4 regions of the Paraburkholderia sp. EG286A genome follow, and region 1 is predicted to be linked to each of the others. Evidence: predicted binding sites of a transcription regulator. Region 1 holds the regulator's gene; each other region holds the start of a gene.

The links. Region 1 encodes HrcA, which represses chaperone genes, less so after heat shock. Its sites were predicted from a motif close to TTAGCACTCNNNNNNNNNGAGTGCTAA; they were not measured.
Region 2: groES (co-chaperone GroES) is a predicted target of HrcA. The motif match lies at 4,019-4,045, and genes of this name have one in related genera.
Region 3: groES (co-chaperone GroES) is a predicted target of HrcA. The motif match lies at 4,302-4,328, and genes of this name have one in related genera.
Region 4: rpoH (RNA polymerase sigma factor RpoH) is a predicted target of HrcA. The motif match lies at 1,896-1,922, and genes of this name have one in related genera.

Annotation. Positions count from the first base shown of each region.
Region 1 is NZ_JBFRCB010000002.1:833,694-841,631, reverse strand. Features, by position in the region: gene dnaK (molecular chaperone DnaK) at 80-2,038, opposite strand; gene grpE (nucleotide exchange factor GrpE) at 2,279-2,881, opposite strand; gene AB4Y35_RS10435 (RNA-binding S4 domain-containing protein) at 3,432-3,839, opposite strand; gene hemH (ferrochelatase) at 3,887-4,954, opposite strand; gene hrcA (heat-inducible transcriptional repressor HrcA) at 5,160-6,179, opposite strand; gene AB4Y35_RS10420 (NAD kinase) at 6,441-7,352, shown strand; gene recN (DNA repair protein RecN) at 7,448-7,938, shown strand, end outside.
Region 2 is NZ_JBFRCB010000002.1:972,632-980,569, forward strand. Features, by position in the region: gene AB4Y35_RS10980 (FAD-dependent oxidoreductase) at 1-784, opposite strand, end outside; gene AB4Y35_RS10985 (TAXI family TRAP transporter solute-binding subunit) at 1,227-2,315, opposite strand; gene AB4Y35_RS10990 (hypothetical protein) at 2,376-3,410, opposite strand; gene groES (co-chaperone GroES) at 4,138-4,428, shown strand; gene groL (chaperonin GroEL) at 4,473-6,113, shown strand; gene AB4Y35_RS11005 (hydroxymethylpyrimidine/phosphomethylpyrimidine kinase) at 6,365-7,210, opposite strand; gene AB4Y35_RS11010 (rubredoxin) at 7,495-7,665, shown strand; gene AB4Y35_RS11015 (hypothetical protein) at 7,862-7,938, shown strand, end outside.
Region 3 is NZ_JBFRCB010000011.1:184,237-192,174, reverse strand. Features, by position in the region: gene AB4Y35_RS37265 (LLM class flavin-dependent oxidoreductase) at 1-996, opposite strand, end outside; gene AB4Y35_RS37260 (sulfonate ABC transporter substrate-binding protein) at 1,185-2,219, shown strand; gene groL (chaperonin GroEL) at 2,307-3,941, opposite strand; gene groES (co-chaperone GroES) at 3,968-4,258, opposite strand; gene AB4Y35_RS37245 (family 2A encapsulin nanocompartment cargo protein cysteine desulfurase) at 4,495-6,489, opposite strand; gene AB4Y35_RS37240 (family 2A encapsulin nanocompartment shell protein) at 6,464-7,396, opposite strand; gene AB4Y35_RS37235 (helix-turn-helix transcriptional regulator) at 7,512-7,775, opposite strand; gene epsC (serine O-acetyltransferase EpsC) at 7,775-7,938, opposite strand, start outside.
Region 4 is NZ_JBFRCB010000002.1:579,605-587,542, reverse strand. Features, by position in the region: gene leuA (2-isopropylmalate synthase) at 1-875, shown strand, start outside; gene AB4Y35_RS09355 (nuclear transport factor 2 family protein) at 1,017-1,400, opposite strand; gene rpoH (RNA polymerase sigma factor RpoH) at 1,978-2,913, shown strand; gene cydP (cytochrome oxidase putative small subunit CydP) at 3,102-3,404, shown strand; gene AB4Y35_RS09340 (cytochrome ubiquinol oxidase subunit I) at 3,391-4,977, shown strand; gene cydB (cytochrome d ubiquinol oxidase subunit II) at 5,015-6,151, shown strand; gene nagE (N-acetylglucosamine-specific PTS transporter subunit IIBC) at 6,236-7,938, opposite strand, start outside.

The DNA.
Region 1 (7,938 bases):
GGCCGCTTTCGTAGCCGCTTTCATCGGATCACGACCGTTCGCTGATCAGGCAGAACGGTCGTGACCGCCACGAACCGGCTTAGTCCTTCTTGACTTCCTTGAACTCGGCGTCGACCACGTCGTCGGCGTCGTTCTGCGCGCCCTGCTCGGCAGCACCGGCACCTGCGGCACCCGCGCCGGCGGCACCGGCCGCGCCTGCCTGCTGCGCCTGCATGTCGGCGTACATCTTTTCGCCGAGCTTCTGCGACGCTGCCGACAGCGCCTCGACCTTCGCCTCGATCGTCGCCTTGTCGGCCGACGAGCTCTTCAGCGTTTCTTCGAGGTCCTTCAGTGCGGCTTCGATCTTTTCCTTTTCGGAGGCTTCGATCTTGTCGCCGTACTCGGCCACGGCCTTCTTCGTGCTGTGAACCAGTGCGTCGCCCTGGTTGCGCGCGTCGGCCAGCTCACGCAGACGGTGATCTTCTTCCGCGTTCGCTTCGGCGTCCTTCACCATCTTCTCGATCTCGGCTTCCGACAGACCCGAGTTCGCCTTGATGGTGATCTTGTTTTCCTTGCCGGTGGCCTTGTCCTTCGCGCCCACGTGCAGAATGCCGTTCGCGTCGATGTCGAAGGTCACTTCGATCTGCGGCACGCCGCGCGGTGCGGGCGGAATGCCTTCGAGGTTGAACTCGCCCAGCAGCTTGTTGCCCGCCGCCATTTCGCGCTCACCCTGGAACACCTTGATCGTCACGGCCGACTGGCTGTCGTCCGCCGTCGAGTAGACCTGTGCGTGCTTGGTCGGGATCGTGGTGTTCTTGTTGATCATCTTCGTCATCACGCCGCCGAGCGTCTCGATACCGAGCGAGAGCGGGGTCACGTCGAGGAGCAGCACGTCCTTGCGGTCACCCGACAGAACCTGACCTTGAATCGCGGCGCCAACGGCCACGGCTTCGTCCGGGTTCACGTCACGGCGCGGGTCCTTGCCGAAGAACTCCTTGACCTTCTCCTGCACCTTCGGCATACGCGTCTGGCCGCCGACGAGAATCACGTCGTCGATGTCGCCAACCTTCACGCCCGCGTCCTTGATCGCGACGCGGCACGGCTCGATGGTGCGCTCGATCAGTTCCTCGACCAGCGCTTCCAGCTTGGCGCGCGTGAACTTGAGGTTCAGGTGCTTCGGACCCGACGCATCCGCCGTGATGTACGGCAGGTTGATGTCGGTCTGCTGGCCCGACGACAGTTCGATCTTGGCTTTTTCAGCGGCTTCCTTCAGGCGTTGCAGCGCGAGCACGTCCTTCGAGAGGTCGACGCCCTGCTCTTTCTTGAACTCGCCGATGATGTAATCGATGATGCGCTGGTCGAAGTCTTCGCCGCCGAGGAACGTGTCGCCGTTGGTCGAGAGCACTTCGAACTGCATTTCGCCGTCGACATCCGCGATTTCGATGATCGAGATGTCGAACGTGCCGCCGCCCAGGTCGAACACGGCGATCTTGCGGTCGCCCTTTTCGGCCTTGTCCAGACCGAACGCGAGTGCGGCTGCCGTCGGCTCGTTGATGATGCGCTTGACTTCCAGGCCGGCGATGCGGCCGGCGTCCTTGGTAGCCTGACGCTGGCTGTCGTTGAAGTACGCGGGAACCGTGATCACGGCTTCGGTGACCGGCTCGCCGAGGTAGTCTTCAGCGGTCTTCTTCATCTTGCGCAGCACTTCGGCCGAAACCTGCGAAGGCGCGAGCTTCGAGCCGTGCGCTTCGACCCAGGCGTCGCCGTTGTCGTGCTTGACGATCTTGTAGGGCATCAGGCCGATGTCCTTCTGCACTTCCTTCTCTTCGAAGCGGCGGCCGATCAGGCGCTTCACTGCGTACAGCGTGTTCTTCGGGTTGGTGACCGACTGGCGCTTGGCCGGTGCGCCGACCAGCACTTCGTTGTCGTCCATGTAGGCGATGATCGAAGGCGTCGTACGGGCGCCTTCCGAGTTCTCGATCACCTTGACCTGATTGCCTTCCATCAGCGCCACGCACGAGTTGGTGGTGCCGAGGTCAATACCAATGATTTTGCCCATTTTTGTCAAATCTCCAGAATTTGGTCGCTGTGCGGACGCCGCTTTCGCGCTGCGCAGGTAACTACATGCTCGAGCCGCGTTTTCCCTTGTGCGCGGCTGGCGTCCACTTCAATACGGAACTGCTGCCCAAATAAGTGCCGTTACGGCGATTTCAAGGGGTTTGGGCTATGCGTTCCATCATTTTTTTCAATTGCGGGGCCCTTTTGGTTCCTTCAGGCCGTCGCGTGTCTTACGTTTTTCTTACTTCGGTGCCGAAACGGTCACGAGCGCCGGACGCAGCACGCGGTCGGCGATCACATAGCCCTTTTGCAGCACACTGACCACCGTGTTCGCGTCCTGCTCGGACGGCACCATCGAGATGGCCTGGTGACGGTGCGGGTCGAACTTCTCGCCCACGGGGTTGATGGCGAGGACCTTGCCCTTCTCGAGCGCGCCGGTGAGCTGCTTGAGCGTGAGCTCGACGCCTTCGTTGACCTTGGCGAGGTCGTCCGAGTTATGGGCGAGTGCGGCTTCGAGGCTGTCCATCACCGGCAGCAGATGCTCGGCGAAGTTTTCGATCGCGAACTTGTGCGCCTTGGCGACGTCTTCCTGCGCGCGGCGGCGCACGTTCTCGGTCTCGGCCTTGGCGCGAACGAAGGCGTCCTGCAATTCGGCGACCTTCGCCCGGGCTTCGCTAAGCTGGGCTTCGGCCAGTGCGGCCTCGGCAAGCGCCGCAGCGTTCTGGTCCACGCCGCCTTGGGCTGCCTGCTCGGCCGCGTCAGCCGCCTGCGGCTGGGCTGCCTGCGACGCCTCGTCCGCGGGCGTGGGGTTCTGGCTCGTCGGGTTCTCTTGCGTGTTTTCCATGTCGCTGAACGTCGTTGAATAGTGAAAAAGGGAACAAAGCTGCGGGCGCCTTGACGCGACCCGCCCTACTGCGCCGACCGTCGTTGCGCCGACGCGACAGAGGCTTCGTACATTGCGACTGCACATGGGTGCCGGATCGCTTGTTTCAAGGGGCTATCGCGGCTTTTTTATGCAGACATCCAAGCCGCGAAATCGCCCGTAACAACCATTACTGCAGCGCCGCAAAAATGAAATTGAGTAAGGGACATCCCTGACCTACACTCAGGAACAGGTGCTGCTCATGGCGCGTTTACCCTGAGCCTGGCACCGCACCGAACGGGCCCACGGTCAGCACATTTTTTAGCGGCATCGCCGCGCATAAAAACGCTAACCGGGCCTCGAAACTGGCTGTTTTGCTGCGATCCCAAGGGGAGTACCGTGAAACTGACCTTTGCCATATCGGTGGTCGCGCTGGTACTCATCGCCGGGACTACGACCATCTGCATGTCGGGCGCCGTGAACGAAAACACGACGGAATACGGGGGCGTGCACGCGACGATGGAAGCGCTCTTCAACCCTCACGCGAAAATTTGTCGATAGTGCGGCGGTCGCGCTTGGTCGGCCTGCCCTGCAACACGGCAGCCGGTTCACGAAAGAGCCGGCGCCGGTCCTGCTCCGCCGCGCGCCTCTCGCGCCCGGCTTCGGTTTCCGCATAAAGCGTCTGCGCGATGCTGGCGGGGCCGCGCATCTCGCAAATCCCCAGCACCTGCACTTCCCAGACCACGTGATCGATCTCGATTTCGACGAGGTCGCCCACGCGCACGTCCTTCGACGCCTTCACGGCGTCGCCGCCGATGCGCACGCGCCCCTTGCCCACGGCGTCGGAGGCGAGCGAGCGCGTCTTGAAGAAGCGCGCCGCCCATAACCATTTGTCGATGCGCAGCCGCGCGCCAGGTTCGGTCGAAATCTTGTAGTTCATCAGAAGCTTTCCGGATGCGCTGCTCAGTTCACGCAGGACTCGCCCGGTCAGGCCACCGCGCCTGCCGGCGCCGCGGCCTGGACGGGCCAGCCCTGCAGGTGCTGCGCAACAATCTCGCCTAGCGCCGCGATCCACGCCGGCGATGCATTCAGGCACGCAATGCGGTGAAACTCCTTGCCGCCGCCGTGCAGGAATTCGTCGCGCACTTCCATGCCGATTTCCTCGATGGTTTCCAGGCAGTCCGCCGTGAAACCGGGGCAGAACACGTCCGCCCGCCGCACGCCGCCCGCGCCCAGTTCCCGCAGCGTGGGCGCCGTGTACGGCTGGAGCCACTGCGCCCGCCCAAAGCGCGACTGGAAGGTCACGCGGCATTCGACCGGCGTCAGCTCCAGCGCGTGCATGAGCAGCGCGGCCGTTTGCTGGCACTGGTCGTGGTACGGGTCGCCCAGATCGAGCGTACGGCTCGGCACGCCGTGAAAACTCAGCACGAGCCGGTCGCCCGCCGCGAAATTGGGTTTGCCGTGCGCGTGCCAGTACTGGTGCACCTGCGCCGCGAGCGCCGCGATATACGCCGGATGGTCGTGATAGCCGCGCACCGTGCGGATTTCCGGCTGGTTGCGCATGCGGCGCAGCGCGACGAAGGCCGCATCGAACGCCGTGGCCGTGGTCGACGCCGAGTACTGCGGGTACATCGGCATGAGCAGGATGCGTTCCGCGCCCGCCAGCTTGAGCTGGTTCAGCATCGCCGGGATGTCGGGCGTGCCGTAGCGCATCGCGTAATCGACGAGGACCGTGTAGTCGTTGATCTGCAGCAGATGGCGCAGGCCGTCGGCCTGCTTCTGCGTGTGCACGCGCAGCGGCGAACCCTCGGGCGTCCAGACCGCCGCGTACTTCTTCGCCGACGAGCGGCCGCGAAACGGCAGGATCAGCGTGCGCAGGATGACCTGCCAGATCGGCGCCGGAATCTCGACCACGCGCGGATCGGAAAGAAACTGCGCGAGATAGCGGCGCACGGCGCGCGGCGTGGGCGCGTCCGGTGTGCCCAGGTTGATGAGCAGCACGGCGACGCGATGCGCCGCGGCGGACTGCGAAGGCCGCTCCAGGTCGAAACGCATAGGCGATCAGTGGCGCCGCGCGAATGCGCAGCAACGGTTGCATGAAACAAGCATTATAGCGGGCGGTCCTGGCGGGCCAAACCGCAGCCGCGACGCAGCGACTCGCCGCACGTTGGCCATTCGGCCGATGGCGCGCGCCGCGCCTTTCGGGGATGATCGTCGGAAAGGCGGGGGGGCCCGATGCCCGCTGCGCCCGATGCGGCGCTCAGTTCTGGCTCAGCGTGAGCGAGAGCAGGCGCGCGGTGATGTCGACGATCGGAATCACGCGGTTGTACGCCATGCGCGTCGGCCCGATCACGCCGAGGGTGCCGACGATCTTGCCGTTCACCTCGTAGGGAGCCGTCACCACGCTCATTTCCTCGATCGGCACGAGTTGCGACTCGCCGCCAATGAAAATCTGTACGCCCTGCGCGTGGCTCGAGACGTCGAGCAGCTGCAGGAGACTGGTTTTCTGGTCGAACACGTCGAAGAGCTTGCGCAGGCGCGCCATGTCCGAGGAAAGGTCGGCCACTTCGAGCAGGTTGCGCTCGCCGGAAATGAGCAGGGTATCGCCGCCTTCGGGCTCTTCGGTGCTCGCGGTCACGGCCGCGTGCATGAGCGTGGTCATGTCGCCGCGCAGCGCGTCGATTTCCTCGCGCAGGCGGCGGCGCACCTCGTCGAACGACAGGCCCGCGAAGTGCGCGTTGATGTAATTGGAGGCTTCGATGAGCTCGGAAGGCGTGAAGTCGCGCTGCGTCGCCATGATGCGGTTCTGCACGTCGCCTTCGGGCGTCACGATAATGAGCAGGATGCGCTTGTCGGACAGGCGCATGAACTCGATCTGCTTGAACACGTGGCTGCGCCGGGGCGTCAGCACCACGCCGGCGAACTGCGAGAGGTTCGAGAGCACGCTGGCGGCCGCCGCCACCACCTTCTGCGGTTCGCCGGGGCGCAGCGTGGTCTTCACCGCGCGCGTGAGCGCGTCGTCGTCGGAACTGGGCTCGACGGTGAGCATGGTGTCGACGAACAGGCGGTAGCCGCGCGGCGTGGGCACACGCCCGGCCGAGGTATGCGGGCTGGACACGAGACCCAGCTCCTCGAGGTCCGACATGACGTTGCGGATCGTCGCCGGGCTCAGTTCCAGGCCGGAATAGCGCGACAGCGTGCGCGAGCCGACCGGCTGACCTTCGGCGATGTAGCGCTCGATCAGCGTCTTGAGGAGGGTTTGTGCGCGGGGATCTAGCATGACTCAAAATTTTAGCCTAATGGCGCTTTGGCCGCGAGTACGCCGCCATGCCGGGCCCGGCAGGCAGGCCTGCAGCGCGGGGCGGGCCGGTTTCGGCCGCCGTCGCCGGGCGGATTGCACCGCACATCGCCCGGTACCTGGCGCGTTGTCATCGCCGTGTCACCGGCTTCGGGCTGGAGAGCGCGGCGCGCAAGGCCTGGCGGGCCGCACCCGGCGTGGCGCCAGGTTCTTTTCGTGACCTGACTATGGTGTAATGCCGGCATGCAGATCCAGAAGATCCAGAGCCAGTTCAAGACGGTTGCGCTCGTTGGGCGCAGCAATACGCCAGGCATTGCCGAGCCGCTGACGGCGCTCGCCCAGACCATTTCGAAGCGCGGCTTCGAGGTCGTGTTCGAAGCGCAGACCGCAGAGGAAATCGGCGCGCAAGGCTATCCTGCGCTGCAGCCGGCCGAAATCGGCGCGCGCGCGGACGTGGCCGTCGTGCTCGGCGGCGACGGCACGATGCTCGGCATCGGCCGCCAGCTCGCGCCCTACCGCACGCCGCTCATCGGCATCAACCACGGGCGGCTCGGCTTCATCACCGACATCGCATTTTCCGAGATGCAGGAAGTCGTGCCGCAGCTGCTCGCGGGCTCGTTCGAGCGCGAGGAGCGCTCGCTGCTGGAGTCGCGCATCACCCGCGACGGCGACCCGATCTACCACGCGCTCGCCTTCAACGACGTGGTCGTGAACCGTAGCGGCTTTTCGGGCATGGCCGAACTGCGCGTGAACGTGGATGGCCGCTTCATGTACAACCAGCGCTCCGACGGCTTGATCGTCGCGACGCCCACGGGCTCGACCGCCTACGCGCTCTCGTCGCAGGGACCGATCCTGCATCCGCAGCTGCAAGGCATCGTGCTCGTGCCGATCGCGCCGCACGCGCTCTCGAACCGCCCGATCGTGCTGCCCGACGACTGCAAGGTGAGCATCCAGATCGTGGCGGGCCGCGACGTCAACGTGAACTTCGACATGCAGTCGTTCACGGCGCTGGAGCTGAACGACGTGATCGAGGTGCGCCGCTCGCGCCACACCGTGCCCTTCCTGCACCCGGTCGGCTACAGCTACTACCGCACGCTGCGCAAGAAGCTGCACTGGAACGAGCACCCCTCGCTGCAGGGCGATCCGGAGGACTAACCCGCGTCTTCGCGTGAAGCGCGCGCGGCCGTTGCCATGCAGCCAGCAGTCCCACGGTAATCAAAGCCAACCCAGAAAAAGCAGAACCAGACGCCATGCTTCGCCATCTCTCGATTCGCGACTTCGTGATCGTCGCCGCGCTCGACCTCGAATTCGACAGCGGCTTCACTGTGTTTTCCGGCGAAACGGGCGCGGGCAAGTCGATCCTGATCGACGCCCTCGCCCTCACGCTCGGCACACGCGCCGACGCGAGCGTGGTGCGCACGGGCGAGGCCCGCGCCGACATCACCGCCGAGTTCGATGTGCCCGCGCATGCCGCGCTTTGGCTCGACGAGCAGGCGCTCACGAACGGCGACGGCGAGCACACGGTCATGATGCGCCGCGTGGTGGACAGCGGCGGGCGCTCGCGTGCCTTCATCAACGGCACGCCGGCCACGCTCGCGCAACTGCGCGAGCTGGGCGAAATGCTCGTCGACATCCACGGCCAGCATGCGCACCAGCTACTCATGCGGCCCGACGCGCAGCGCGAACTGTTCGACACGCACGCCGGCCTCACGGATCTCGCCGCCACCGTCACGCGCGCGTG
Region 2 (7,938 bases), 140 kb from region 1:
ACCACGGCGGGGCGAACGGCACGCGCCGCACGGGGCGGCGCGGCATGTCGAAGCAATGGTCGGTTGCATGGTCGGCGCTGACATAGATGCCGCGCCCAAGCGAGGCGCCGCGTCCTAAACAGTCGATCCACGCCACGCCATACTCGTGCTTTGCGTCGTACTCGTTCGACAGCGCAAGAAACTCATCGAGATTGCCGAAGGGACGTGTGTGGGTGGCCAGGCGGCTCGACTCGACGGGCATCAGTTGCAGCTCGACCCATTCGACGATCCCTGTCAGGCCAAGGCCGCCGATCGTTGCGCGATAGAACTCGGCGTTTTCCTCGGGCGCGCATTCAAGTGGCTCGCAATCGGAGCGCAGCAGCGAAAAGCGACGCACATGTCGTCCGAAGGTGCCGCGCACGTGGTGGTTTTTACCGTGCACGTCGTTGGCGACCGCGCCGCCGAGCGTTACGAATTGCGTGCCGGGCGTGACAGGCAACATCCAGCCGCGCGGCACCGCAAGCTCGAGCAGGTCGCCAAGCGTGACGCCCGCTTCCGCCCGAATGACGCCGGTTTTCCAATCCGCTGCAATGAAGCGGTCGAGGCCGCGAAGCATAAGGACGTGGTCGGTGGCGGCAAGACAGCTGTCGCCATAGCTGCGACCATTGCCGAAGGGCAACGTCGTGCCGAAACGCTTGGCGGCGTCGCGGAGCGCAGTCTGCGCGTTCTCTCGCCAACCAGGCTCGCGGCCGGTTTGCGGTGCATACGGGTAGTGGCCCCAGGAACTGAGCTTCGAGACGCTCATGACGTGCGGTCGCCGGTTAATGGATTAACAGTACGCGCATATTAGGGAGGCTGCGCGGGGATTACCGTTCGCCGGAACACAAAGGCCGTCCTCCGGCACGCGAACTATGCCCTGACCGCAGCGTTCTGGATCACAGGCTCTGCATTCGATCTCGATACGTTCCTCAGGAAAAGCAACGCGTAGCGTCGCCGAATCAGAGGCGAGCGAACTGCCTGGCGACCTCGTGGTCCGAGCCCTGTATTTCTATCGCATCTCTGAGGTGCGCAGCTTTACATGGCGGAACAAGCCTGCCATTTGTCTGTGTACAGACGATTGCGATCATGTATGGCCGGGACCAACATCCATGTCTGCTGATGCGGGTCGTCCGCGTCGCTCATCTTCTGGGTGCTCGTGTTCATCGCTGTTTCCGCGATCTGTTGCAGGATGCTGATGCAGTGCCCGATTACTTGCAAAGCAGCAGCAGGCGCTCCTGGTCCGAGCACGCCCGTGCATTGACTTGTTCTGTGGCGACGGCGCGCGGCGGCGCAGCCGCCTGCATCGCGGCGCGATGCGCGAAACAAGCCTTCAGACGTTGCTCAACGGGCGGATAGTATTGCCAGCCTTTGCCGAGGGCCGGCAGTTCGAGCTTCACCTGCTTCCACTTCGGGTGGCCGTGCTCCTGCAGGTTGTCGAAGTTCGCGCAGAGCGAGTCGGCAAAACGCTTCAGTTTGCCGACCGTATCGCGCAGGTTGTAGTCATAGGTGACGAGAAACGCTTTGACCGTCCACGTCGGTACGTCTTCCTTGAGCCAGTTCGGGTAGCTCGACACGTGGATCGTCGCGGGGTAGTAGGTTTGCTTTGCGCGCGCCGTCTCCGGCGCGTTCGGATCGACGCGCAGGAAGCGGATCTGCTGCAGCAACTCGGGGTTCATGTCGGTAAAGAGCTTGGCGGGTTGCCCGGCGACAATGATGGCTACATCGATCTTCTTGACGATGAGCGCGGCTAGTGCGTCTTCGTTGCTCAGGTGCTGCGCGTTCTGCTCGGGAATCGGCTGGCCGAACATGAGCCGGTACAGCGTCGTCGCCGACTGCGCGGTGCCGCTGCCGATCAGGCCGACGCTGATCACCTTGTCCTTGATCTCGTTGATCGTCTTCATCGGCGAGTCGTTACGCACAACGAAGTAAATCTCTTCGTCGTAGAGCGGCATGATGAGCCGCAGCGGTCGTATCAGCGTGCCGGCCTCTTCGTTGCCGGAATTGGCCATGTCGACGTAGGCCTGGTAGACGTCGGACTGCACGAGCGCGAGCTTCACGCCGCGCTCGAAACGCATGCGCTGCACGTTTTCCGCCGAGCCTTTCGACGGGATCACTTCGAGATCGATGCCCGCCGGCTGCGCGACCCATTTCGCCAGGTCCTGGCCGATCTGGATGTACGTGCCGCGCTCCTGGCCGGTCACGATCTTGTAGTTCGCGCCTGCCGCGGAGGCGAGCGCGAGTGTCGAAAGGAGCAGGGTGATCAGCGCTGCCATCCCCGCGAGCATCGTTTTCAGCATGGTCTCTCTCCCGCCTTGGATACGTTGTACGGCAGACTTCGATTTAATCTGTAATCGGTTTCAATGCGTGCCTTCGGAGGATGGGGCGTCCTTCCACCCAAGTTGGCGAATCGCGCGCTCCTGGGTATCGACGCCGTCGTCGTTGCTGCCGGGGACGGTGGCGCCGGCGGCAGCGGATTGATTCGCAGCAGCCGACGTATCGCTCTCCGCGCCTTCGACGTCCGCTGGATGTCCGTTAGCTGACGTGCTGGTCGCGCTCGGCAGCGGGGGCGTTGACGCGAATGGGGCCGGGGCGTTCGGTGCGGCTGGTGTGGCTGCGCCCCAATCCCGCGACGACGGCAGCGGAACGCTGCTTGCGTCGCGCGGCGGCGGTGCGGCCGCGTCCGCCTGTGCGGCGCCGTTCGGCGTACGGAGCGGCGACCAGCCTGTCGCCAGGATGGCGCGCTCCATCAGCGATCGTGCGCGCAGGCTGCCCGGATCAATCGCGAGCGCCTCCGATGCCTGTTCTCGCACGCAATCCCAGGCACGTTGCGAGGCACATCGGTCCGCGCTTTGCAGCGCATCATCGCGGCGTTGCGCCGCCGGTGCGCTGTGGCGGTGTATCTCGCGCGCTTCCTGATTGTCCGCGCCACGTGGAAGTGCGGCATTCCCGTTTAGCAAGCTTTTCTCCGCAGGACTCGCGCGCGTGACGCGTACTTCTCTTTCCTGGCCGCGCCTTTCGCCGTACAGCAGAAACGCGGCGTATGCGATTGCGACAATGAGCCACGCGAGCAAAACGCCCTTCACGAAGAGCCCTTTGCCGGTGCGCCAGAACGGGCGGTGTTCTTCGAGTTGATAGTGGTGCAAATAGTCCGCGTGCACCGGCGGGCGATTGGATGCGGCCGCGCCGGCAAGTGACACCTTTGCAACGGCAGGCATAGGTGCTGCCGCGGAACCAATGACTCTTAAGGTGGCTTTCGGGCGCGCGTGCGCAGCCATGTCGAGCGGGCGATCCGTGCCGCAGTAAGGGCAGGAATCGACGTACTGATGGAGCGCCCCGCCACAGAACTTGCACGGTGTAGGGAAACTCTGCTTACGAGTCATCTGAGCGGACATGCTGTCGTTCCACCGTCATGGCGACGCCATTTCGGCATGTTCAGGATCGTCGTTGAAGCGATCGGCGAGGCCTCGCGGAACCCACGATCTGCATGCGCAGGAGAGCGGCGGTGCCTGACCGGGCGCAGCCGCTCGAAAGATCATATGAGTGATTCTCCGTTCATACGCTGATTGCCGGTGTTGCCTACCGCACATATGCGCTGCCCGCGGGTCGACCTGACTGAAGTCATCTGGCGCAGCCGACTGCCCGTGAGCAGTGGGGCACGATTTGCTGGTTTGTGGTCCGCCAACAAACCGGTTGTGCGGATAAATGGCGCCCGATCATGGCAAGATTGGGGATTTCCCCGAGAAGCGTCCCGGATGACACGGCAGGCCGGGGCCCGCCTGCTGGATGCCGTTGCTTCCAGAGTCATGCGGTTTCTTGTCGGGTCAGGTATTGTGGCGACCTATCGTATTGTTTTCATTGAATAATATTTCGATGTGGCACTCAAATCCGACATCCAATGGTTGTAACTTGAGCTAGCAAAAGTGCCTCCGGGGTTGAATCAATCTCAACGGAAATTCCCCATTCCGCCCCTTCTTGAATTTGTCACTGCCCGTCCATATAATTAGCACTCACCGCATGAGAGTGCTAACAACTCTGGTGCTATCAACATCTCTGGCTGGCGGTTACCGGCAGCCAGGTTTTCTTGAGTCTCTTCAAGTCCCAATCAACAGAGGAACATCCATGAACCTTCGTCCTTTGCATGATCGCGTGATCGTCAAGCGCCTGGATCAAGAAACCAAGACCGCTTCGGGCATCGTGATCCCGGACGCAGCCGCAGAAAAGCCGGATCAAGGCGAAGTCCTGGCCGTCGGCCCGGGCAAGCGCGACGACAAGGGCGCCCAGATCGCGCTCGACGTGAAGGTCGGCGATCGCGTCCTGTTCGGCAAGTACGCTGGCCAGACCGTCAAGGTCGATGGCAACGAACTGCTCGTGATGCGCGAAGAAGACATCATGGCCGTGGTGAACAAGTAAGTTCATTCCACCGCTCACTATTCAAGAATCCAAGGAGTTAGAAGATGGCAGCTAAAGACGTCGTGTTCGGCGATTCCGCCCGTTCCAAGATGGTTGAAGGCGTGAACATTCTCGCCAACGCAGTGAAGGTCACGCTGGGTCCGAAGGGCCGCAACGTGGTCCTCGAGCGCTCGTTCGGCGGCCCGACGGTCACCAAGGACGGTGTCTCGGTCGCAAAGGAAATCGAGCTCAAGGACAAGCTCCAGAACATGGGCGCGCAAATGGTCAAGGAAGTCGCTTCCAAGACCAGCGACAACGCCGGTGACGGCACGACGACGGCTACGGTTCTGGCCCAGTCGATCGTCCGCGAAGGCATGAAGTACGTCGCATCGGGCATGAACCCGATGGACCTGAAGCGCGGCATCGACAAGGCCGTCGCAGCAGCAATCGAAGAGCTGCGCAAGGTCAGCAAGCCCTGCACGACCAACAAGGAAATCGCTCAAGTCGGCTCGATCTCGGCAAACAGCGACACGTCGATCGGCGACCGTATCGCTGAAGCGATGGACAAGGTCGGCAAGGAAGGCGTCATCACCGTCGAAGACGGCAAGTCGCTGCAAGACGAGCTGGAAGTCGTCGAAGGTATGCAGTTCGACCGCGGCTACCTCTCGCCGTACTTCATCAACAACCCGGACAAGCAAGTCGCCGTGCTGGAAAGCCCGTTCGTCCTGCTGTTCGACAAGAAGATCTCGAACATCCGCGATCTGCTGCCGGTTCTGGAACAAGTCGCGAAGGCTGGCCGTCCGCTGCTGATCATCGCTGAAGACGTCGAAGGCGAAGCTCTGGCAACGCTGGTCGTCAACAACATCCGTGGCATCCTGAAGACCGTCGCCGTCAAGGCTCCGGGCTTCGGCGACCGCCGCAAGGCCATGCTGGAAGACATCGCGATCCTGACCGGTGGTCAAGTCATCGCTGAAGAAACCGGCCTCACGCTCGAAAAGGCAACGCTGGCCGAACTGGGTCAAGCGAAGCGCATCGAAGTGGGCAAGGAAAACACGACGATCATCGACGGCGCAGGCGAAGCCGTGAACATCGAAGCGCGCGTGAAGCAAATCCGCACGCAGATCGAAGAAGCGACGTCGGACTACGACCGTGAAAAGCTGCAAGAGCGCGTTGCCAAGCTGGCAGGCGGTGTGGCAGTGATCAAGGTTGGCGCTGCGACCGAAGTCGAAATGAAGGAAAAGAAGGCACGCGTGGAAGACGCGCTGCACGCAACCCGCGCTGCCGTTGAAGAAGGCATCGTCCCGGGCGGCGGCGTTGCGCTGATCCGTGCACGCACGGCAATCGCCAACGTGAAGGGCGCCAACGCAGACCAGGACGCCGGTATCAAGATCGTCCTGCGCGCAATGGAAGAGCCGCTGCGCCAGATCGTCACGAACGGCGGCGAAGAAGCTTCGGTCGTCGTGGCAGCAGTTGCAGCTGGTCAAGGCAACTACGGCTACAACGCAGCGACCGGCGAGTACGTCGACATGGTCGAAGCCGGCGTGGTCGACCCGACGAAGGTCACGCGCACTGCACTGCAAAACGCAGCTTCGGTTGCTGGCCTGCTCCTGACGACGGACGCAGCTGTTGCTGAAGTGCCGAAGGAAGATGCTCCGATGCCTGGCGGCATGCCCGGCGGCATGGGCGGCATGGGCATGGACATGTAATTGCGATCCGGAGTTGGTGCTTCAGCTGCCGACCAGAGTTAGCGCTTCAGCGCTTACTTTGGTCCCATGCAAAGCTCCTACTCCGGTCCCAGGCAGAGCCAAGGCTTCTGCCGAAATTACATCGACGTGCAGGGAGCACCCCGCGAGGCGTGTTTCCCTGGCCCAAAAGAAAAAACCCGCAGCGATGCGGGTTTTTTTTCGTCTATGCGGTTCGCGCGGCTGGCCTCCGCGCAGAAGGCCAAGCAGCAGTCTTATTCTTTCGCTTCGCCGGGCGAGGCTTCGTCCGCGTCCGTATCGTTGCTGCGCGCCCAGAAGAACCGATCCGGCAGCCACGCGCCCATGCCTGGCCTGAACGCGTTCTGCACGGCCTGATACACATATTCCTGCGCCTCGCGTACGGCCTCGGGCGGCTCCTGCCCATTGGCGAGCAGCGCGGCAATGGCGGCGCCGAGCGTGTCCGTTACGCCCATCATCGGCTGCGTTGAGCGGTCCCACAGATCCTGGCGCAACTGGCCGTCTTCGCAATAGAGCGTGTTGACCACGCGATGCGTGCCCGTTTCCATCGCCAGGATGAACTCGCAACCGGTGGCGAGCAGGTGTGCGATGGCGGCGTCGACGCTGGGCGCCTCTGCGTCGCCGTCTGGCTGTGCGAGCGCGATCAGCGTGGCGGAGTCGGCCACGAGCAGCGTGGTTTGCGGCACGAGCAGGTCGGCCATCGCTTCACGCAGTTCGTCGGCGGCGAGCACGTGTTCGTCGTCGAGCGTGAAGTCGGGGGCGAGGATGAGGGGCACGTCGTCGTAGTCGGCGACCACTTCGGCGATCGCGCTCACGACCTCGGCGCGCGCGCCCGCGCCGACCTTGAATGCCGCGATCGGCATATCTTCGAGCAGCATGCGCGCCTGGGTGGCGACGGTTTCCGGATCGAGCCCGGTCACTTCGTCGCAGCCCGCAGAGTCGCGCACCGTGTAGCCGGTCAGCGCGGTGACGCCATGGCAGCCCATGCTGGCGAGCGTGAGCAGGTCGGCTTGAAGTCCGCCGCCGCCGGTCGGGTCGGAAAGGCCGAAGGTGAGGACGATGGGAGGGGTGTCGCTGGGCATGAACGTGGCGAGATGGATTGGACTTCGGGTGCGGCGTACCGTGCCGTCATAAGAGAATGCTTCAATTATGCGGCCTATCGATGAATCCGGGGGACGGATGACCCCGGCGCGCGCGAGGATTTTTCCGCGCTGCGCGAGCTGCTCGCGGCAGCGCGCGGCGTTTGATCCCGTGCAGGTCAGTTTTCCTCTTGCTAGGCATGGAAACGGCAACAAGGTACCATCATGGCTCTCGTTCCCCTGAATTTTTCCCCGACTGGTTTCGGACTTTTCGACGCGGCATAAGAATGGAATATAGAAGCTGGATGTGCCTGATCTGCGGCTGGATTTACGACGAAGAAGCCGGTTTGCCAGACGAAGGCATTGCCCCCGGCACGCGCTGGGAGGATGTCCCGATCAACTGGACCTGCCCTGAGTGCGGCGCGCGCAAGGAAGACTTCGAGATGGTCCAGATCTGAGCGCGTTGCTCAGATAGCTGGCGATAGCCGGCGCGCAGTCTGGCTGCAGATTCCAGAAGTGTGGCGGGTGTGGAGTGCGGTGTCGCAACGGCGGGCACCGTATTTGCGCTTGCCGTCGCGGTTGTCGACGTCAGCGTCGACGCTATTGTCGAGATCGCCCGCCTGGTCGGCCCGCTAATGTTTTCGGCGCTGCCCTATGAGTCATCTTTCAAGCTCTGATGTGCGGTTCGAAGCATTGCCGAATCCGCGCGGCGGCACGGTGCCGTTCGCGCA
Region 3 (7,938 bases), on a different contig from region 1:
CGCGTTGCTCTCCGGAATCTCGGGCAGCGGGCCGTCGGGGTCGAAACCGGAGACGTCGTGACCAAGCGCGATCGATAACGAGGCAATCCCGCTGTCGTAGTGCACGAAGGTGTCGAGACGCTCGCGCTTCTCGTGCGCCTGTTCCAGCGAGTCGCCCACCACGACGAACGCGCCGGGCAGGATCTTCAGATGATCGGGATCGCGGCCCAGCGTTTCCATGCGCGCCTTCACGTCGGCATAGAAACGCTTGCCGGCTTCGAGATTCGGCTGCGCGGTGAAAACCGCCTCGGCCGTTTCAGCCGCGAGTTGCCGCCCGGCCTCCGACGATCCGGCCTGCACCACCACCGGCCAGCCCTGCGGCGGCCGCGCGATATTGAGCGGCCCGCGCACGGAATAGTAGTCACCCTTGTGCGCGAGCACATGGAGCTTCTCCGGATCGAAATACTCGCCGCTCTCCACGTCGCGCAAGAATGCATCGTCGGCCCAACTGTCCCAGAGGCCCGTCACGACGTCGAAGAATTCGCGTGCGCGGCGATAGCGTTCGTCGTGCTCCACGTGTTCCTCGAGGCCGAAGTTGAGCGCTGCGTCCGGATTGGAAGTCGTCACGAGGTTCCACCCGGCGCGGCCGCCGCTCAGATGATCCAGCGAGGCGAAGCGGCGCGCGACATGGTAAGGCGTGTCGAACGTCGTCGATGCCGTTGCGACGAGTCCGATCTTCTCCGTCACAGCGGCAAGCGCCGAGAGCAAGGTGAACGGTTCGAACGAGGTGGCGGTGTGGCTGCGCTTGAGCGCGTTGACCGGCATGTTCAAGACGGCCAGGTGATCGGCCATGAAGAACGCGTCGAACCGCGCACGCTCGAGCGTCTGCGCAAAGCGCTTCAGATGCGCGAAGTTGAAATTGGCGTCGGGGTATGCACCGGGGTAACGCCACGCCCCCGTGTGCAGGCTGACGGGGCGCATGAATGCGCCGAGATGCAACTGTCGATTTCGGTTCATCGCTTCGGCCACCGGAAAACGAAAGTCACAACATACTCCGGATCGGCAAAATCCGCTGAGGGCGCCAGCGCAGATAAGCATCTGACAATATCTTGGTTGTGCCGGTGTTGAAACAGATTAAGGTGGGAGGCGGATCGCCGCGCAAGCGCGGCAGTTTCAACGTGGACATTTAAATGGGCAACGGCACGATGTCGAACGACAACTACGCGAATCACGATGACCACACGGCAAAAGGCGCGCGCCGCAAGCTATTGAAGCTCGCAGCGGGGGCCGCGACGGCCGCCGCGCTGCGTGGCGCAACGGGGCTCGCGAGCGCCGCCGCTTTGGCGCTTCAAAGCGGCGCGGCACGCGCGGACGACGGCAAGGTCCTGCGCATCGGTTTCCAGAAGTACGGCAACTTCGTGGTGCTAAAGGCCCGGCGCACGCTGGAGAAGCGGCTCGCGCCGCTGGGCTTCACCGTGCAATGGCTCGAGTTTCCCGGCGGCCCGCAGTTGCTGGAAGGGCTTGCCGCCGGCGCGGTGGATGTCGGCACCGTGGGTGAAACGCCGCCCATCTTTGCGCAGGCCGGCGGTGTGGATTTCGTCTACATTGCAAGCGAGCCGCCCGCGCCGCAGGGTGAGGCCATTGTCGTGCACGAAAATTCGCCGATCCGCACGCCCGCCGACCTGCGCGGCAAGCGCGTTGCGTTCAACAAAGGCTCAAACGTGCACTATCTGCTCGTCAAGGCGCTGCAGAAAGCCGACCTCAAGTACGAAGACATCCAGCCCGTCTATCTCGCTCCCGCCGATGCGCGCGCCGCATTCACAAGCGGCAGCGTAGACGCGTGGGTGATCTGGGACCCCTATCTCGCGGCGATCGAACGCCAGGCGAAAGTGCGTTCGATCGCGAACGGTGAAAACCTCGTTCGCAATACACAGTACTACATAGCAAGCCGCAACTTCGCGACCGCGCATGGGCCTGTCCTGCATGCGGTCGTGGAGGAAATCGGCGCCGTGGACGCCTGGGCGCGCGACAACGTTCCGGCCGTCGCGGCTCAACTGTCACCGCTTGTCGGCCTCGACGCGCCGACGCTCGAACTCGCCCTCAAGCGCGCGAGCTACGGCGTGCAGCCCATCGACGCGGCAACGCTCGCCTACCAGCAGCAGATCGCCGATACGTTCTCCGAACTCAAGCTGATCCCGAAGAAGCTCGTGGTCGCCGATGCGCGCTGGCAATCCACCTGAGCGCGCCGACGCCCGCTTGTCGAAACACGCCAGCCGCGCCTGGCGTAACGCCAGGGCGGCCTCCCCCCGTTGCCCGACAAAACCGGCTTAGAAGCCGAGATCGGCGCCGCCAGGGCCACCCACCGGCGACTGCGCCGCCGGGGCTTTAGGCGCCTCATGCACCGTGGCATCGGTCGTGAGCAGTAGCCCCGCTACCGAAGCCGCGTTTTGCAGCGCCGTGCGCGTGACCTTGGTCGGATCGAGCACGCCCTTTTCGACCAGATCGCCATATTCGCCCGTGGCCGCGTCGTAACCGAAGTTGCCCGTGCCTTCCGCGACCTTCGCCGCCACCACGCTCGCTTCTTCGCCCGCGTTGCTCACGATCTGGCGCAACGGTTCTTCGAGTGCACGCAGTACGATCTTCACGCCCGCCGTCTGGTCGGCGTTCTTGCCTTTCAGGTCGAGGATCGCCTGACGCACGCGGATCAGCGCCACGCCGCCACCCGGCACGATGCCCTCTTCCACGGCCGCGCGCGTGGCATGCAGCGCATCGTCCACGCGGTCCTTCTTTTCCTTCACTTCGATCTCGGTGGCGCCGCCCACCTTGATGACGGCCACGCCGCCCGCCAGCTTCGCCACGCGTTCCTGCAGCTTCTCGCGGTCGTAGTCGGAGGTCGCTTCCTCGATCTGCACGCGAATCTGCTTCACGCGCGCCTCGATGGCGCCCGCTTCGCCCGCGCCGTCGATCACCGTGGTGTTTTCCTTGCCCACCTCGATGCGCTTGGCCTGGCCCAGTTCCTGGAGCGTGGCCTTCTCGAGCGTGAGGCCCGTTTCCTCGGCGACCACCTGGCCGCCCGTGAGGATCGCGATGTCTTCGAGCAGCGCCTTGCGGCGGTCGCCGAAACCCGGCGCCTTCACGGCCACCGTCTTCAGCACGCCGCGAATGTTGTTGACGACGAGCGTGGCGAGCGCCTCGCCCTCGATATCCTCGGCGATCAGCAGCAGGGGGCGCCCGGCCTTCGCCACCTGTTCGAGCAGCGGCAGCAGGTCGCGAATGTTCGAGATCTTCTTGTCGTGCAGGAGGATGAACGGATTGTCGAGTTCGGCGACCTGCTTGTCCGGGTTATTGATGAAGTACGGCGAGAGATAGCCGCGATCGAACTGCAGGCCCTCCACGACGTCGAGTTCGTCGGCGAGCGACTTGCCGTCTTCCACCGTGATCACGCCTTCCTTGCCCACGCGATCGATCGCCTCGGCAATGCGCTGGCCGATCGACTCCTCGCCGTTGGCCGAAATCGTCGCGACCTGCGCAATCTCCTTGCTCGTCGTGGTGGGCTTGCTGATCTTCTTCAGTTCTTCAACGGCGGCCACCACGGCCTTGTCGATGCCGCGCTTCAGGTCGAGGGGGTTGAGCCCCGCCGCCACGTACTTCTGCCCCTCGCGCACGATCGCCTGCGCAAGCACGGTGGCGGTCGTGGTGCCGTCGCCCGCTGCGTCGCTCGTTTTCGAGGCGACTTCCTTCACGACCTGCGCGCCGATGTTCTGGAGCTTGTCGGCCAGTTCGATCTCCCTGGCGACCGAAACGCCGTCCTTGGTCACGACGGGCGCGCCGAAGCTGCGTTCGAGCACGACGTTGCGGCCCTTCGGGCCGAGCGTGACCTTGACGGCGTCGGCGAGCAGGTTCACGCCTTCGATGAGTTTGGTGCGGGCGATATCGCCGAATACGATGTCTTTGGCTGCCATGATGACGTGCTCTCTCAGGTTCTCGCTTATTGATTGACGACTGCGACGATGTCTTCTTCGCGCAGCACGAGGAGTTCGTTGCCGTCGACCTTCACGGTCTGGCCCGCGTATTTGCCGAACAGCACGCGGTCGCCCACGTTCAGGTCCGGCGCAATGCGGCGGCCGTCGTTGTCGCGGCGGCCCGGCCCCACGGCCAGCACTTCGCCCTGGTCGGGCTTTTCGGCAGCGCTATCGGGAATGACGATGCCCGACGCGGTGCGGGTTTCCTGGTCGAGTCGTTTGACGATCACGCGATCGTGCAGTGGGCGCAGGCTCATGGGTGGCTTCCTTGCGGTTATCTCTCGGTTATTCGCGGTGAAACTGACACTCGCCTCATGCGAGTGCTGATGGAAAACCGAGTATAAAAAGCCGACGCGCGCCGCTCCAATAACGGATTGGCAGATCGATATCTAGCGAACGGGCTTATCGATATCGCGCGGAAGTGGAAAACGGCAAAGGGAGAGAGGAAAAGAAGAAGGGGAGCGGCGTCAGGCAACGCCGCTCCGGGGTCGTGCTACTGCCGCGGCGCCAGACCGCGAACGACCGACACGAGCGCATCGACTTCCTCGCACGTGTTGTAGAACGCGAGCGAGGGCCGCACAGTGGCTTCCAGACCGAAACGGCGCAGTATGGGCTGGGCGCAATGATGCCCCGCGCGCACCGCAATGCCTTCGCGGCTCAGCGCCTGCCCCACCTCTTCGGTGCTGTAGCCCTTCAGCACGAACGACAGCACGCTCGCCTTGTCGCGGGCCGTGCCCACGAGGCGCACGCCCGGCACCGGGGCGAGCACGCTCGTTGCGTAGGCAAGCAGATCATGCTCGTAACGCGCAATGGTCTCGATGCCAACGCGGCTCACATAGTCCAGCGCGGCGCCCAGCCCCACCGCATCGGCGATATTGCCGGTGCCCGCCTCGAAGCGCGACGGCGGCGGCTGGAACACCGTCCGCTCGAACGTCACGTCCTGGATCATGTTGCCGCCGCCCTGCCATGGCGGCATGTTTTCCAGCACATCGCGCTTGCCGTACACCACGCCGATACCGGTCGGCCCATAGATCTTGTGGCCCGAGAACACGAAGAAGTCCGCATCGAGCGCCCGCACGTCCACGCGCATGTGCGAAATCGACTGCGCGCCGTCGACCAGCGCCTTCGCGCCCGCACGATGCGCAAGCTCCACGATCTCGTCCACCGGCACGACCGTGCCCAGCGCGTTCGACACCTGCGTGACCGAGACGATCTTCGTGCGGTCGTTGAGCAGCTTGCGGTACTCGTCCAGCAGCACCTGGCCTGAATCGTCGACCGGAATGACTCGCAGCCTGGCGCCCTTGAGCGCGGCGAGCTGCTGCCACGGCACGATGTTCGCGTGGTGCTCGAGATGCGAGACGATGATCTCGTCGCCCTCGCCCACGTTCTGCACGCCCCAGGTCTTCGCGATCAGGTTGATCGCCTCGGTCGTGCCGCGCACGAACACGATCTCTTCGGGCGACGATGCATTGATGAAGCGCTGCACCGTCTTGCGCGCATGCTCGTACGCGTCGGTCGCTCTTGCCGCGAGCGTGTGCGCCGCGCGGTGAATGTTCGAGTTCTCGTGGGCGTAGAAGTACGCGAGGCGATCGATCACGGCCTGCGGCTTGTGCGTCGTCGCGGCGTTGTCGAACCACACTAACGGCTTGCCGTTCACGCGCTCCTGGAGGATCGGGAAGTCGCGGCGCACCGCATTGACATCGAAAGGCGGATGCGCGCCGCGCAACGGCACGCCCTGGCTCCCGCCTGGCGCTGCCGCACGTTCGTCGAGAAAGTATCGCGCGGGGCCGCCGTTTGCATCGTAGTCCGGATCATTGAGCGTCAGCAGGCCGCGCAGCGCATCGTCGCCCGGCAAGCCGAACCCTTCGGGAGAGGCGAGCCCGTGCACCGGCACCTCGATATCGCGCGCCGTATCGCGCCAGCCGTTGGCCGCCGTTTCCGTGAAGTAGAACGGCGAACGCTCGCTCGTCGTGGCTCGCACGGGCTCGGGCGGCTCGGACACGGCGTACGCTTGCGGCACGCCAAGCAGCGCACCGCCCGCGCGCGGCTCCAGCGCCGGCGCGACCGTCACCGCGTTGTCGGGCAGCCCGTTCGCCGCCGCCGCATGCGGCGCGAGCGCGGGTACGCGATTGCCGAGCGAAAGCACGTGCGTGGGCGCGGAAGGCGCGAGATTCAAGCCCGGCGCCTTGCCTTGCGGCGGCGCGAAGCCCGGCACGCCTGTGCCGGTGCCGCCCGGACCTGCGAGCGGCGAGCCCGCCGGCGCTGGATTGCTGACCGAGGCGAGTATCGGCGCGGCCGCGGGCAAGGCGGACGGCACGCCGCCTACCGCACCGCTGCCGGCCGCGATGCCAGGCGCGCCTGCGCCGCCCGGCAACGTGCTGAAGAACTCGTTGGCGAGCCGCGCGAGCGTGGCGGGATCCGGCAGTCCGCCCGGCAACGGCGGATGCGCGATCTCCGTTGGCTTAGCGGTAGGTGTCAGGGTAGTCATGGTACTTGCCGATTTCCACGTCATCGAGCACAGCCAGCGCATCCGGCGAATGAACCGCCAGCGAGCAGTAAAGCGAGATCAGATACGACGCGATCGCCTGATTGTTGATGCCCATGAAGCGCACCGACAGCCCCGGCCCCTGCTCTCCCGCCACGCCCGGTTGATACAGGCCCACCACGCCCTGACGCTTGTCGCCCACGCGCAGCAGCAGGATCTTGGTCTTGCCGTCGGCAACTGGCACCTTGTCCGAAGGAATCAGCGGAATGCCGCGCCACGTAAGGAACTGCGAACCGAACAGGCTGACCGTAGGCGGCGGCACGCCGCGCCGCGTGCATTCGCGGCCGAATGCGGCAATCGCGAGCGGATGGGTAAGGAAGAACGCGGGCTCTTTCCAGACCTTCGTGAGCAGTTCGTCGAGGTCGTCGGGCGTGGGCGCGCCGGTCAGCGGAAAAATGCGCTGGTCTTCCTCGACGTTCGCCAGAAGGCCGTAGTCGGGATTGTTGATGAGCTGGCTTTCCTGCAACTCCTTGATCGTTTCGATCGTGAGGCGCAGTTGCTCCTTGATCTGGTCGTGCGGGCTGCTGTACAGGTCGGAAATCCGCGTGTGTACGTCGAGCACCGTGCTCACCGCGTTGAGGAAGTATTCGCGCGGCTGCTCTTCGTAAGGCACGAATGTCGTGGGCAGCGTGCCTTCGTCCTCACGCGCCGTGCAGGCGGCACGCACTGCTTCGGGATCCTTAACGCGGTTCAGACGATAAATACCGGCTTCGACCGGCACCCATTGCAGCAGGTGCGTAAGCCAGCGCGGCGTGATCGTGGAAAGCTGCGGGACGGTTTTGGTGGCATTCGCCAGTTGCCGCGCGGCGTTATCGCCAAGCGCGGTCTGGCCGCTCTGAATCGAGGACATGAACGAGGGCTCCGGTTACTTATAACGAAAACTGCTTTGCTTATGACGACGGCCGATTATCAGGAGCCAAGGCAGCCGGATCAACCGGCTATAGGCGGCAGCGTGCGGGGAAGACTCAGGGAGACAAGGTGCTGCCGGGAAGCGAGATGGCGCTCGGTGCGCCCGCGGTCTCACCCGCAAGCAGCTCCGCGATACCCACGCCGAAAGCCAGTGCAAGCTTTTCGACGGTGACGATCGAGGCGATGGCCGTGCCCCGCTCGATTTCGCCAACGTAGGTGCGGTTGAGACCCGCATGCTCGGCGAGCCGCTCCTGCGACCAGGCCTGCGCCTCGCGCAGGCGGCGCACCGTGGCGCCGAAGTCATGGACGATGGCGCTCATCATGCCGCGCCCGTTGCGATTGCATCCGGGGCGGCGGTGCCGGGGCGTTCATGCGCCGGCGCGCGCACTTCGTGCCGGGAAATCGCCTGGGTGATATGCGCCCCCGCCGGTACGCTTTCGGTCAGCCAGACATTGCCGCCAATCACCGCGCCGCGCCCGAGCG
Region 4 (7,938 bases), 250 kb from region 1:
TGGCGCTGCTCGCGGGCGCGGACCGGATCGAAGGCTGCCTCTTCGGCAACGGCGAGCGCACCGGCAACGTCGATCTCGTCACGCTCGCGATGAACCTCTACACCCAGGGCATCGACCCGGGCCTCGACTTCTCCGACATCGACGCCGTGCGCCGCGTGGTCGAGCGCTGCAACCAGTTGCCCGTGCATCCGCGCCATCCGTACGCGGGCGACCTCGTGTTCACCGCGTTTTCGGGCTCCCACCAGGACGCGATCCGCAAGGGCTTCGCGCAGCAGCAGCCCGGCACCGTCTGGGAAGTGCCGTATCTGCCGATCGATCCCGCCGACCTCGGCCGCAGCTATGACGCGGTGATCCGCGTGAACAGCCAGTCGGGCAAGGGTGGTGCGACCTATCTGCTCGAGCGCGGCATGGGCTTCACGCCGCCGCGCCGCGTGCAGATCGAGTTCAGCCACGCCGTGCAGACCGTCGCCGATACGTCGGGTGAAGAAGTCACGGGCGATGCGGTCTGCGCACTGTTCGCGCGTGAGTACTACGAGACGCACGGGCCGGCCGCCAACGCTGGTTCGGGCCGTGTGCGCTGGGAGGGCCGTGAAGTGGCCATGCCGGCCGCCGCGAGCAGCGACGAAGCGCATGCGCAAGCCGTGGCCGCCGCCATCGCGGCGATGGCCGGCGAACGCATCGAAATCACGTCGTTCGAGACCGAACGCACCTCGCAGGGCGGCACGGCCGTGTTCGTCGGCGCGCGCGTGGGCGGCCAGCCGCTGCGCCACGGCGTGGGCGTGGGCGAAGACGCGGTCCACGCGTGCGTCGCGGCAGTCGTCAGCGCGGTGAATCGCGCAGTCTGGCCGCAAGTGGATCGGCGCGCAGCGGCCTGACACCTTCCGCGCGCGATGTGCGAAGCAGTTTGAGTTTGAGCAGGGAAATCGGCGGCATTGTTGAGCGCCAGCGGCAAAACGGGCCGCCGGCGTGCGCCTGAAGCGCCTACGCGGCGTTTCAGCGAGTGGACTTACCGGTCGTCACTCGATCGCGCAACGCGTCGCCTGCCATGCGAGCAGACGCCAGTGGCCCCCTTCCTGCGTCTGGATCGCCGTATAGGCAATCGGAAAGAGCAGCGCACCGTTGTTCGCTTCCATCTCGATGAGCACGCGGCCGGAGACCACGCAGGCCTCGTTGCCCGCGTGCAGCACATCCTGCGACTGGATCTCGATCTGGCGGTAGCGGCGGCGGCCCGCCGTGATCGCCTCGATGAACTGCTGCTTGGTCTCGCGTTTGCCGTTGGTGTGCACGAAGGTCGCGTGATCGGACAGCAACTGGTCCAGCGACGTGCCGTCGCCGTCGACCATCGCGCGAAAGCGCTCGCGCTCAAGTCCGCGAATCGCATCGATTAGTTTTGCCGCCATCGCTCGAGCCCCTTGCGCGTCGGTCCGCGCCTGAGCGCAGATCTACGCCGAAGATTTTCTGCATACGTCTGGCTGAAATTTATACCAGGTTTTGGCGCAAGGATACTTGCGATCAAAGACAACGCCTCCATGTATGGTGCATACGCCACGCGCCCGGTGAAAACCGCGCGTGGCGGTAGCGTCATCCGCGCCGCCGCGCCCGGATGTCGCAGCGCAGCACTTTCGTCTTTGTCCGATGTCTATTTGTCAGATTCCGTGGCAAGGTCCAGGCGCTCCGCGGCCCTTCGAGCGTCGCTGATTCCACCCTTTATTTCCCGCGCCCTTCGCGCCGGACTACTGCCCCGTTCTAGAGTGTTCCTTCGGCCTGCCCCCTGTGCGGGCCTGCGCCGGGCGCCAGGCCCCACCCCGCTTGACTGCCGGCGTTTAGTGTAATCTATCGATACAACCATTTCGATAGGAATCAAGGAACCTTGAAGCCCCTACAGACTCCAAGTATTAGCACTCGGGGATTCAGAGTGCTAACATCCACCGTGGAGTCGGTGTCTGACTTTTGCAAGATTCCTGAGGAGTTCGCTACGTGAGCAACGCAATGACCATGACCCTTCCGAGTACGCTGAGCCCGTCGTCGGCCAAGGCCGGGGGCTCATTGGCGCTCGCGAATGCTTCCCTGTTGCCCGGCCAGCTGGGCAACATCGACGCTTATATTCAGGCCGTGAACCGGATCCCGATGCTGACGCCACAAGAAGAGCGTCAGTTCGCGACCGAGTTTCGCGAGCAGAACAATCTTGAAGGCGCGCGCCGCCTGGTGCTGTCGCACCTGCGTCTCGTGGTGTCGATCGCGCGCAATTATCTCGGTTACGGCCTGCCGCACGCCGACCTGATCCAGGAAGGCAACATCGGCCTGATGAAGGCCGTGAAGCGCTTCGACCCCGAGCAGAACGTGCGCCTCGTGTCATACGCCATGCACTGGATCAAGGCTGAGATCCACGAGTACATCCTGCGCAACTGGCGCATGGTGAAGGTCGCCACGACCAAGGCGCAGCGCAAGCTGTTCTTCAACCTGCGCAGCCACAAGCAGGGCCTGCAGTCGTTCACGCCGGAAGAAATCGATGGCCTCGCGCAGGAACTGAACGTGAAGCGCGAAGAGGTCGTGGAAATGGAAACGCGGCTCTCGGGCGCCGACATCGCGCTCGAAGGCCAGACCGAAGACGGCGAGGAGTCGTTCGCCCCGATCGCCTGGCTCGCCGACTCGCACAGCGAGCCGAGCGCCGTGCTCGCCGCACGTTCGCGCGACCGCCTGCAGTCGGACGGCATTGCGAGCGCGCTGGAAGCGCTCGACGCACGCAGCCGCCGCATCATCGAGGCGCGCTGGCTCAACGTGGACGACGACGGTTCGGGCGGCTCGACCCTGCACGAACTGGCCGACGAGTTCGGCGTTTCGGCCGAGCGCATTCGCCAGATCGAGGCGAGCGCCATGAAGAAGATGCGCACCGCGCTCGCCGACTACGCGTAAGCGTCGCCAGGTCTTCACGCCACACCGAAAACCCCGTTCCCGCGAACGGGGTTTTTCTTTTGCGCGCCCCGCAAGCTGCGCACCTTCGTACCGGCCTCGCTGATTCCACCCTAAGATGATTTCGAGGTGGTGAGCCAGACGCCGCGCCGCGGTCTGGCCTCGTAACGCGTTCGAGGGCACCCGTCGTCATGATCCCGGCATCCGGTCAACGCCAGCGCGCACCGTCGCTGCTGCGCACGCGCATCCTGCAGTGGATGCGCGGCCCCACCTTCGCGCGCGATATTGCCCTCGTTCTCGCCGTCAAGCTCCTCCTCTTGATGGCGCTCAAATACGCGTTCTTCAATCACCCGCAGGCAGAAGACATGCACATGCCGCCTGCCGCTGTCGCGCAGGCCATCCTGGCCGTGCCCGAGTCTACGGCGCTCAAGCCGTCCGCGTCCCAATCCCAGACCATGCCGCCGCCGCGAGGAGACCGTCATGCCCACGATTGAATCGGTGGAACTCTCGCGTCTTCAGTTCGCCATCACCGCGCTCTACCACTTCCTGTTCGTGCCCCTCACGCTCGGCCTCTCATGGCTGCTCGTCATCATGGAGTCCGTCTATGTGATGACCGGCAAGGAGATCTACAAGGACATGACGCAGTTCTGGGGCAAGCTCTTCGCCATCAATTTCGCGATGGGCGTCACCACCGGCCTCACGATGGAGTTCCAGTTCGGCACCAACTGGTCGTACTACTCGCACTACGTGGGCGACATTTTCGGCGTGCCGCTCGCCGTGGAAGGGCTCGCGGCGTTCTTCCTCGAATCGACCTTTGTCGGGGTGTTCTTCTTCGGCTGGAATCGGCTGTCGAAAGGCGCGCACCTCTTCACCACGTTTCTCGTCGCGCTCGGCTCGAACCTCTCGGCGCTGTGGATTCTCATTGCCAACGGCTGGATGCAGAACCCCGTGGGCGCGTCGTTCAACTACGAAACCATGCGCATGGAACTCACCAGCCTGTTCGCGGTGATCTTCAACCCCGTCGCGCAGGTGAAGTTCGTGCACACGGTTTCGGCCGGCTATGTGACGGCGTCGATGTTCGTGCTCGGCATTTCGTCGTGGTACCTGCTGCGCCGGCGCGACGTCGAGTTCGCCCTGCGCTCGTACGCGATCGCCGCGGGCTTCGGCCTTGCATCGACGCTATGCGTGCTGATCCTCGGCGACGAATCGGGCTACACCGACGGCGTGGTACAGCAGGTCAAGCTCGCCGCCATCGAGTCTGAATGGGAGACCGCGCCCGCCCCCGCGCCCTTCACGCTATTCGGTCTGCCTAACCAGAAGGAAGAACGCACCGACTACGCGATCCGCATTCCCTGGCTGATGGGCATCATCGCCACGCGCTCGATCGACACGCCCGTGATCGGCCTGAAAGACCTGATGGGCCGCGCCGAAGTGCGCATCCGCAATGGCATGCTCGCCTACGCCGCGCTGCAAAAGATGAAGGAAGGCACCGCCGACACCGAAACGCGCGACGTGTTCGAGGCGCACAAGGCCGATCTCGGCTACGGCCTGCTCTTGAAGCGGTTCACGCCGAACGTGGTCGACGCGACTTCCGAGCAGATCAGGGCTGCGTCGCGAACGGCGATTCCGGCCGTCGCGCCGGTGTTCTGGTCGTTCCGCGTGATGGTGGGTCTCGGCATCCTCTTTCTCGTGACCTTCGTACTCGCCTTCTGGTTCTGTGCGCAGCGCTCGCTGCTCAAGGACAGCCGCCGCTGGTTCCTCGGCTGGGCGCTGGTGGCCATCCCGCTGCCGTGGCTCGCCGCCGAGTTCGGCTGGGTCGTCGCTGAAACCGGCCGCCAGCCGTGGACCATCGCGGAAGTGCTGCCCACGCGTCTTTCGGCTTCGAGCCTCGCACCCGGCGACGTGATGCTGAGCATCGCGGGCTTCGTGATCTTCTACACGCTGCTCTTCATCATCGAGATCACGCTGATGTTCAAGTACGCGCGCCTCGGGCCCTCGTCGCTGCATACCGGTCGCTACTTCCACGAGCAGACGGCCGCGCTGGCCACCGGCGGCAAGGTCTCGTGATTGCTGCGAGAAACCGAAAGACGCGAGGAAACACGCCATGGACTACGCAACGCTCAAGTTGATCTGGTGGGTGCTGATCGGCGTGCTGCTGATCGGCTTTGCGCTCACCGACGGCTTCGACATGGGTGCGGCCGTGCTGCTGCCCTTCGTCGGCAAGACCGACGAGGAGCGCCGCATCGTCATCAACGCGGTCGGCGCGACGTGGGAGGGCAACCAGGTCTGGTTCATCACGGCGGGCGGCGCGATGTTCGCCGCGTGGCCGCTCGCCTATGCGGCGTCGTTCTCGGGCTTCTACTTCGCCATGCTGCTCGTGCTGTTCTCGCTGTTTTTCCGCCCCGTGGGCTTCGACTATCGCGGCAAGCGCGTGGACGTGCGATGGCGCCAGGGGTGGGACTGCGGTCTCTTTATCGGCGGCTTCGTGCCCGCGCTCGTGTTCGGCGTGGCGTTCGGCAATCTGCTCCAGGGCGTGCCGTTCGCCTACGACACGGATCTGCGCGTGACGTATCACGGCAGCTTCTTCGCACTCCTCAATCCGTTCGCGCTGATCTGCGGACTGGTGAGCCTGTGCATGCTCACCGCCCACGGCGCCGCGTTCCTGAAGAGGAAGACCGATGGCGTCGTCGCCATGCGCGCTTCGAAGGCGCTGCGGCTTTTCTCGGCGCTCACGATCGTGTTGTTCCTCGTGGCGGGCGCGCTCGTGGCGACACTCATCGGCGGCTATACGATCACGTCGCCGGCGCCGTTGGACACGGTGGCCAATCCGCTCCTGAAAAGCGTCGATTCGGGGCCCGGGCTCTGGCTCGCGAATTACGGGCTCTATCCGTGGATGGCGCTCGCCCCCGCCCTGGGCGTGCTCGGCGGCGTGCTCGCGTTCGCGCTTGCGGGCTCGCGCTTCGAGCGGCTCGCGTTCTTGAGCACGGGGCTGCAGATCGTCGGCGTGATTCTGACTGCGGGCTTTTCGATGTTCCCGTTCATCATGCCCTCCTCGCTCGACCCGCGTTCGAGCCTCACGGTCTGGGACGCGACCTCGAGCAAGATGACGCTCGAGATCATGCTGGTGGCCGTCATCATTTTTCTGCCGATCGTGCTCGGCTACACCGCGTGGGTCTATCGCGTGATGCGCGGCAAGATCACCGCCAGCGCGATACAGGACAACCACCATACGCTGTACTGAGCGCCCAGGCGATTGAGCGGGCGCTGGAAACAAAAACGCCGCGGCAGGTGCCGCGGCGTTTTTCACAGGCATACAGCGAATCGGTTAGGCCGGCTGGAGCGCCAGCTCGCGTGCATAGCGCGGCGCGGCGTCGCCGACCACGATGTGCAGCGTATCGACCGAAGTCCACACCATGTCGAGCGCGCCGAGCTTCTCGCGATCCACGGCCGCCGGGTCGCGCACGATCACGCGCAGGCGCGTGGCCGCCACCGCGTCGAGCGAGACGATGTTGGCAACGCCGCCGAACACCGCGAGCCAGCGCGACGGATTCGGATCGAGCGGGCCCTGCGCAACATCCGCGCTCGCGCTCGCCTGAGCAGCCTGGACGGCCTGAACCGCAGGCTGCGCCGCGGGTGTCGCCTTGCCAGCCGCCGCGCCGCCGCGTGCGATCTCACCGCGAATCTCATCGGCGATGATGTCCGCTTCCGGCCCGATGACCACCTGCACGCTTTCGCCGCCGCGCTTGAGCACGCCGCGCGCGCCGATCGCCTTCAAGGCCGGCTCGGAAACATGCGCCGGGTCGGCCACCGTGAGACGCAGACGCGTCGTGCAGGCATCGACCACCTTGAGGTTGGCCGCGCCGCCCAGCGCATCGATGTAACGCGCGGCGCGCGAGAGCGATGCCGCGGCCGCGCCGCCGGCCGCCACCGCAACGCCCGACATCGACGAGGCGATTGCCGTATCGCCCGCCGAGGCTTCACGGCCAGGCGTGGGCAGATTGAAGCGGCGGATGAAGAAGCGGAACAGCCCGTAGTACACGACCGCATAGACCGCGCCGAGCGGAATCGCATACCAGCCGTGCGTGGAGAGCCCGTAGTTCAGCACGTAGTCGATCGCGCCCGCCGAGAAGGTGAAGCCGAGCTTGATGCCAAGCAGCGAGCAGATCGCGAGCGACAGCCCCGTGAGCACTGCGTGGATCGCGTAGAGCACGGGCGCGAGGAACATGAACGTGAACTCGATCGGCTCCGTTACGCCCGTGAGGAACGAGGTGAGCGCCATCGAAAACAGCAGGCCGCCCACCATCGCGCGCTTGTCCTTCGGGGCTTCGTGCAGCATCGCGAGACACGCTGCCGGCAGGCCGAACATCATCACCGGGAAGAATCCGGCCATGAAGCTGCCCGCCGTGGGGTCGCCCGCGAAGAAGCGGTGCAGGTCGCCCGTGACGGCCGCGCCGCCGGCTGCCGGCGTGAACGAGCCGAACACGAACCACACGAGCGAGTTGAGGATGTGGTGCAGACCCGTGACGAGCAGGAGCCGGTTGAGCAAGCCGTACACGAAGGTGCCGATCGCGCCCGCCGTGGTGAGCCAGTGGCCGGCGGTGTCGATCACGCCCTGCACCGGTCCCCACACGTAGCCGAACACGATACCCAGCACGAGACACGTGAGCCCCGTGACGATCGGCACGAAGCGTTTGCCGCCGAAGAACGCGAGGAACTCGGGCAGCTTGATGTCCTTGAAGCGGTTGTACAGCATGCCCGCGACGACACCGGCCACCACGCCCGACAGCACGCCCATGTTGAGCTTGTCGTTGATGTCCTTCATCACGGCGATCTGGACCAGATAGCCCAGCGCGCCCGCGAGGCCGGCGACGCCGTTGTTGTCTTTCGCGAAGCCCACCGCAATGCCGATCGCGAACAGCAACGGCAGGTTATCGAAGATCGCGCCGCCCGCGTCGGCGATGATCTTGATGTTGAGCATGTCGGCCTGGCCGAAACGAAGCAGGATGCCGGCGACCGGCAGCACTGCGA